3 regions of the Streptomyces sp. NPDC002676 genome follow, and region 1 is predicted to be linked to each of the others. Evidence: riboswitches for the same ligand, from Rfam matches in the RefSeq annotation. Region 1 holds a riboswitch; each other region holds the start of a gene.
The links. A riboswitch is a leader RNA that binds a small molecule or an ion and turns the genes downstream of it on or off. The one in region 1 is predicted to bind cobalamin.
Positions count from the first base shown of each region.

Region 2: another riboswitch for cobalamin. It lies ahead of ACWD3E_RS18370 (CbtB domain-containing protein); the one in region 1 lies ahead of ACWD3E_RS06660 (cobalamin biosynthesis protein).
Region 3: another riboswitch for cobalamin. It lies ahead of ACWD3E_RS25295 (ribonucleoside-diphosphate reductase subunit alpha); the one in region 1 lies ahead of ACWD3E_RS06660 (cobalamin biosynthesis protein).

Region 1 is NZ_JBSFVT010000001.1:1,413,655-1,415,907, forward strand. It holds gene ACWD3E_RS06660 (cobalamin biosynthesis protein) at 1-754, opposite strand, end outside; cobalamin riboswitch at 858-999, opposite strand; gene ACWD3E_RS06665 (hypothetical protein) at 1,138-1,365, opposite strand; gene ACWD3E_RS06670 (anion permease) at 1,398-2,253, opposite strand, start outside.
Region 2 is NZ_JBSFVT010000005.1:548,831-551,083, forward strand. It holds gene ACWD3E_RS18365 (CbtA family protein) at 1-726, opposite strand, end outside; gene ACWD3E_RS18370 (CbtB domain-containing protein) at 749-970, opposite strand; cobalamin riboswitch at 1,007-1,128, opposite strand; gene ACWD3E_RS18375 (hypothetical protein) at 1,222-1,944, opposite strand; partial or broken gene ACWD3E_RS18380 (RHS repeat-associated core domain-containing protein) at 1,946-2,253, opposite strand, start outside.
Region 3 is NZ_JBSFVT010000009.1:205,748-208,000, reverse strand. It holds gene mctP (monocarboxylate uptake permease MctP) at 1-399, shown strand, start outside; gene ACWD3E_RS25300 (GNAT family N-acetyltransferase) at 472-978, shown strand; cobalamin riboswitch at 1,042-1,178, shown strand; gene ACWD3E_RS25295 (ribonucleoside-diphosphate reductase subunit alpha) at 1,304-2,253, shown strand, end outside.

The DNA.
Region 1 (2,253 bases):
AGGCCTCCACGGGCCCGGCGTTGGGGCTCGGGTGACGGCCCGCGTCCGCCCGCCACGCCCGGACGGCGCCGCGCGGGTCGGGTCCGGCTACCGCGGTGAGTACGGCGGTCAGGCGGGCGCCCGGCCAGCCGGCGAGGTCGTCGAGGCGGGCGGAGGCCCAGCCGTAGCGGCGGAAGCGGGGGGACTTGTGACCGACCATCGCGTCGAGGGTGTTGACGGCCCGGAACCCGAGCAGCCCCGGCACCCCGCCGACCGCGCCCCACACCAGGGCGCCCACGACCGCGTCGGAGGTGTTCTCGGCGACCGACTCGACCACCGCCCGCGCGATCCCGTCGGCGTCGAGGGCCTGCGGATCCCGGCCGCACAGATGCGGCAGCCGCGCCCGCGCCGCCTCGACGTCCCCGGCCTCCAGGGCGCGCCCGATGGCGCCGGCCTCGCGGGCCAGCGAAGTGCCTCCGACCACGGCCCAGGTGGCGGCGGCGGTCAGTGCGACGGTGGCGGCGGGGGAGCGGCGTACGGCGCGCTCGGCCGCGGCGCCGAGCGCGACGGCGCCGCCCGCGCAGACGGCGGTGTGCAGCGCGCCCCAGCCGCGGTGGTCGTGCCACAGCGCGCGTTCCACGGCCATGGCCGCCCGTCCGAACGCGGCGACCGGATGCCCGCGGCGCGGATCACCGAGGAGCAGGTCACCGAGGAGCCCGGCGGCGGCGCCGTAGGCGTAGGAGCGGCCGTACGCGCGAGAGCGATCGGCACCCATCGGTTCAGCCGGTCACGGAAGCGACGGCGGTTGCGGCGGTGGTCCTCGATCTGCGGCCGAGCATGGCGATATGTGTCCTCACTCAGGGTGTCCACGCCCTGGTTCGACGAGATCCGGCGGTGAGAGTTCCTGGCTCCCGGGGTGTTCTTCCCCGGTGACAGTGGCGGGACCGCGCCGGATTCGCACCGGCTTCCTCTCTTGCCGCCGTACATGGCCTGGGCAGTCCACCACGCGCCCGGAACGGCCGTCAACTTGCCGTTGACCTGCGCGGGGAGAGTGTGCTGAGGCCCACATGGACGGCGTGCGGGCATGCGTAAGGCTCCTCTCCGGAGCGAGCCGGTGAGGAGCCTTATGGGGCCTTATGGGTCCTTGCGGACGACCGGTCAGGCCTTGTGCATGATCAGGTAGATGCCGTACGTCACCGCCGCCGCGCAGGCCGCGAAGCAGACGTAGGCGCCGGTCACGGCGAGGGCGGCGGAGTTGCCCTGCGCCGCGGCCTTCTCCCTGCGGGACAGGCCGTTGACGCCGAGGGTGAACAGGGCCACCAGGCCGACGGTGAACGCGAGGCTGACGCCGAAGACGGAGCCGAGAGCCGCCCAGTCGATCTTCATGATGCTTCCTTAGTAACCGGGATTGCTCGGGGTCAGACGGTGGCCGACAGGTCCTCGGCGACCGTGCCCGCCGGGGGCGGGGTCACGGCGGCGATGGCGGTGGTCACCACGCCGGCCGGCTCTGCGCTGTCGGTGTCGTTGACGTTGCTGTGGTCCACGACCTCGCGGCGGGAGAACTTCCAGATCGCGGCGCTCGCGGCGACCAGGAAGACCCCGACGACGGCGGTGCCCCAGTCACCGAGGTCGGTGACGGACTCGGCGCCCGCGCCGACCAGCGCGGCGGCCGGGAGGGTGAGCACCCAGGCGATGGCCATCCGGGTCGCGGTGGACCAGCGGACCACACCGCCCTTGCGGCCCAGGCCCGCGCCCATCACCGAGCCGGAGACGACGTGGGTGGTGGAGAGGGAGAAGCCGAGGTGGGAGGAGGCCAGGATGGCGGTGGCGGCGCTGGTCTGCGCGGCGAAGCCCTGCTTCGGCTCCAGGTCGGTCAGGCCCTTGCCCATGGTGCGGATGATGCGCCAGCCGCCGATGTAGGTGCCGAGCGCGATGGCCAGGCCCGCGGAGAGGATCACCCAGGTGGGAGGGTTCGAGCCGGGGGCGATGGAGCCGCCCGCGATCAGCGCGAGCGTGATGATGCCCATCGTCTTCTGCGCGTCGTTGGTGCCGTGCGCGAGAGAGACCAGTCCGGCGGAGGCGATCTGGCCGGCGCGGTAGCCCTTGCGGGTGGCCTCGGCGTCGGCGTTGCGGCCGATACCGTAGGAGAAGCGGGTGGCGAGCATCGCGGCGACGCCGGCCACGATCGGGGCGGCGACCGCCGGGAGCAGGACCTTGGTGACCAGGACGTCACCGTGGACGGCGCCGAAGCCGGCGGAGGCGACGGTGGCGCCG
Region 2 (2,253 bases), on a different contig from region 1:
CGCAGGGGAGGCCTCGGGCCTCGGCGACAGCAGCCGCTCGGCCAGTTCACCGAAGAGCAGACCGAAGCCGGACCACAGGGTGACCTGGATGGCCAGGGCGGAGAGCCGGAACCGCCACAGCAGGGTGGCCGAGAAGTCCTTCGGCACCTCGTTGACGACCGGCAGGAAGGCGAAGGCCAGCCCGATCAGGAGGATGTAGCCGGCCACCGCCGCGACGGTGGCGTACCAGTTGCCCAGCGAGGGCGCGAGCCGCTTGCCGACGATCACGGCGGCGATCGCGAGGAGCACGCTGAGCAGCATCATCAGGAAGTACAGGGTGGTCCGCTTGCCGATCGTGTCCGGGTCACCGACCGACGGCGGGCTGGCGGGGTACTTCAGGAACGGCACGACGTACACCGCGAGCAGCGCGCAGCCGGACAGCAGCAGCGCGGTCGCCCGCGGGGAGAAGCGGCCGACCCGGCCGAGCGCGAAGCAGAAGGCGAGCGCGGCGATGCCGCCGAAGGACACCCCGTAGACCAGGACACCGGTGGCGAGGCCGGCGGTGGACTGCAGGGAGCGGGAGACGACTTCCATCTCGTGCCCGTGGGAGTGGGCGTCTTCGTAGCTGATCGCGCTGTCGATGTTCGGCTCGCCGAGGAAGTAGGCGATGACGAGGGCGAGCCCGCCGGCCGCAAGGCCGGCGAGCATGCCCCGCACGAGGAGACTTCTTACTGTTGCGGAGTTCATGTGAGTGCGGTGACCCTCGGCCTCAGTGGCAGGGGAAACCGAGCAGGTGGCGGGCGTCGTGCACCCACTCGTGAACGTCCGTGCCGTTGAACACGGACGAGGCGCCCTGTTCGGCACCGACGAAGTACAACAGGACGAGCATCAGGATGCCGAAGAAGACCGCCCAGGGAGCGATGGCCTTCAGCGGCAGCGTGGCGGGTACGGCGGGGGTGGTGGCGGTCGGCTGGGCGACGGTCTGCGCCATGGCAGAACCTCCTCTGGGAGTTCGCGTCCCATCTCGGTGGTGCACAGGACGACAGCCACGGGTCTGACTCACGAGACGCCAGGGGCTCCTCGCTCACAGTGGCGCGACCGTGCCGGATTCCCACCGGCTTCCGTCGTACCGTCGTCGATTCGGACAGACCGTACCGCGAGTCGCGTGCATGGCCAAGACCGCACCGGCGGACGTGATCTTCTTCTCTCGCCAGGATCCGGCCGCGCTCAAGTGAGACGGAGTCAGAAGCGGCCCGCCGCGAAGACGACGGCGGCTCCGAGCACGCCCATACCCGCACCGGTGGCCAGCGCGGCCAGCCACGCACGCCACCAGCGCGGGGCCGCGGTCACGGAATCCGGATCCCTGGGCTCGGACCCGGATTCGGCCCACAGGTAGGCCAGAAAACCCGCGCCGGTGACGATCCCGGCCAGGGCCCAGGCGGGGCCGTCGGCCAAGCGGTGGCGGCGAGCCGTGAGCATCCGGGCCAGGACGACCGCCCCCGTGAGGATCGCCAGGTACCTGAGCCATGTCCACGGCGTGAGCAGGACGTAGGCGACGGGCACCAGCAGGGCCAGGCCCCCGGCGCCGTACGTGGCGTCGAAGTCGCGGAACCGGATCCGCTCCGCGGATGTGCCCGCCGCCCGGGTCACGGTCGCCCTGAAGTCACGGGCGGCCTCGTCGGTGCCCGCGACGAAGCCGGCCGGCCGGTAGACGTAGCTGTGCTCGTCGAGCGGGCCCGTGCTCCAGCGCACCGTGACGTCCGTGCCCTCGGCGTCCATCTGCACCGAGTGCGTCCGGCCGGCCTTGATGTCCGCCACCAGCTCGCGCGTCGACCCGGAGGCCGGTACGACGCGCAGCAGCGTGGTGGCGAACGACAGCACGAGCACCAGGAGCAGCGCCCAGCGGACCGGACGCCAGACCCTGTCGGTCCGGGCGTCCGACAGTCCGCTGATGCGCTGCGTCATCTCAGTGCACCTCCATGGTCCAGTAGTAGGTCTGGTACACACTGGCACCGCCGTAGCCCTGCTTGATGTCCGGCATCCCGAAGTGGATCAGTGAAGCGGTCCCCGTGTCGTTGAAGGCCGCGAACGCCACCGTGAAGCTGCGACTGCTGCGGTTCTCGTTGACCACCTGATAGACCACGTCGTAGCCGCCGGTGAAGGCGTCGGGAGTCTCCGTACCGTGGTGGCCATTGGTCGCCATACCGAGCATGTCCTTCGGGAAGTTTGCCAGCTTCTCCCCCAGGTTCTTGCCGTCGACGTAGTCGTCCTGTC
Region 3 (2,253 bases), on a different contig from region 1:
ACGGTGGCCATCAACTTCCAGCTGCTGGGCGGCATCTGGATCCTGCAGACCTTCCCGGCACTCGTCGGCGGCCTGTTCACGCGCTGGTTCCACCGCTGGGCGCTGCTCGCCGGCTGGGCAGCCGGCATGGTGTACGGCACGGTCGCCATGTACGGGATCGCCTCGCCGACGCAGCAGCACTTCGGCGGCACGACGAAGGAGATCCCGGGCATCGGCGAGATCGGCTACATCGGCCTGACGGCGTTCGTGCTCAACGTGGCGGTCACGGTCGCCCTCACCCTCGTCCTGAAGGCCGTCAAGGCCCCCGAGGGCCTGGACGAGACGCGGCCGGAGGACTACACGGCGGACGCGGGCGATGTGGGGGGACAGGCGGAACTGGCTCCCACCGCAACCCCCTAGGACTCCCACACTCACAGCGGGCCGCCGAAAACCATGCACCACGGCGGCCCGCTGTCGTACACACTCACGCAGATGGACATTTTGATCCGCCCCGCCGACCCTTCCGAATACGAAGCCCTGGGAGAGATCACAGCCCAGGCCTATCTCCAGGACGGCCTCCTGGACTTCGGGGAGAGCGACAGGTACCTCGGCGAACTACGGGACGTGGCGAAGCGCGCAGCCGCCGCCGACGTACTCGTAGCCGTCCAGAACGGCACCCTCCTCGGCGGCGTCACCTTCGTGCCCTCCGGCGGTCCGATGGCCGACATCGCCCGCCCCGGCGAGGCCGAGATCCGGATGCTGGCCGTCGCCCACGCGGCCCGCGGCCGGGGCGCCGGCGAGGCCCTCGTACGCGCCTGCGTACAGCGCGCACGGGCCACCGAGGGCTGCACGGCGGTCGTCCTGTCGACCCAGCGCACCATGCACAGCGCCCACCGCATCTACGAACGCCTGCGCTTCGTCCGCGTGCCGGAACGGGACTGGAACCCCGTCCCGGAACTCGACGACATCACGCTCCTCACCTACGAGTTGACGCTCTGAAGCCGCCACGCCACGCATGAGACACAACATGTGGGGGTGTCACGACGGCCCGGCACTAGATGTATGCTCGTCCTCGCTGTCGCCGCAGGGGAATCCGGTGCGAATCCGGAACTGTCCCGCAACGGTGTACTTGTGCGTGGCCGCCTGAAGCGGAACGCACTCGCGTCAGTCCGAGGACCTGTCGGCAGCGTGCGCCCGGCCGTCCGGTCCGGGTGTCTTCAGACGTCCGGGCCTCGCGGAGTGGGCTGGTGGACGCGACGCCGTGCGCGCTCGTGCCGCCCCCTGCCCTCCGCCAGGCCCCGTGCCGAGCGAGGGAGAGCCCCACGTGACCATCGCGCCAGCCGAACCGGCTTCAGCCACCCAGGCGATCGCGGCCCCGGCGGAGACCGACGGTCCCGGTACCGCGCTGCTGCGGACCCTGACCGAGCTGACCGCCGACCTCCCCGACGCCGACCCCGGCCGGGTCGCCGCCGCCGCGCTGCGCGGCCGGTCCGCGAACGCCGACGAGGCGGAGTTGCGCGAGCTGGCCACGGAGGCCGCCGCCGGTCTCATCTCCGAGGACCCCGCCTACTCCCGGCTGGCCGCCCGGCTGCTGACGATCTCCATCCGCGCCGAGGCCGCCTCGCAGGGCGTGGCGACGTTCACCGAGTCCGTCGCCGTCGGGCACCGGGAGGGCCTCGTCGCCGACCGCACCGCCGAGTTCGTGCGGCTGCACGCCGAGCGGCTCGACGGACTCGTCGACGCGCACGCCGACGACCGCTTCGGCTACTTCGGCCTGCGCACCCTGCACAGCCGCTACCTGCTCCGGCACCCGATCACCCGCAAGGTCATCGAGACGCCCCAGCACTTCATGCTCCGGGTCGCCGCCGGGCTCGCCGAGGACGACACCCTCCGCTCCGTCGACGAAGTCGCCGCGCTCTACGGGCTCATGAGCCGGCTCGACTACCTGCCCTCCTCCCCCACGCTCTTCAACTCCGGCACGCGGCACCCGCAGATGTCGTCCTGCTACCTCCTCGACTCCCCGCTGGACGAGCTGGACTCCATCTACGACCGCTACCACCAGGTGGCCCGGCTCTCGAAGCACGCCGGCGGCATCGGGCTGTCGTACTCCCGGATCCGCAGCCGCGGTTCGCTCATCCGTGGCACCAACGGGCACTCCAACGGCATCGTCCCGTTCCTGAAGACCCTGGACGCCTCGGTGGCCGCCGTGAACCAGGGCGGCCGGCGCAAGGGTGCCGCGGCCGTCTACCTGGAGACCTGGCACTCCGACATCGA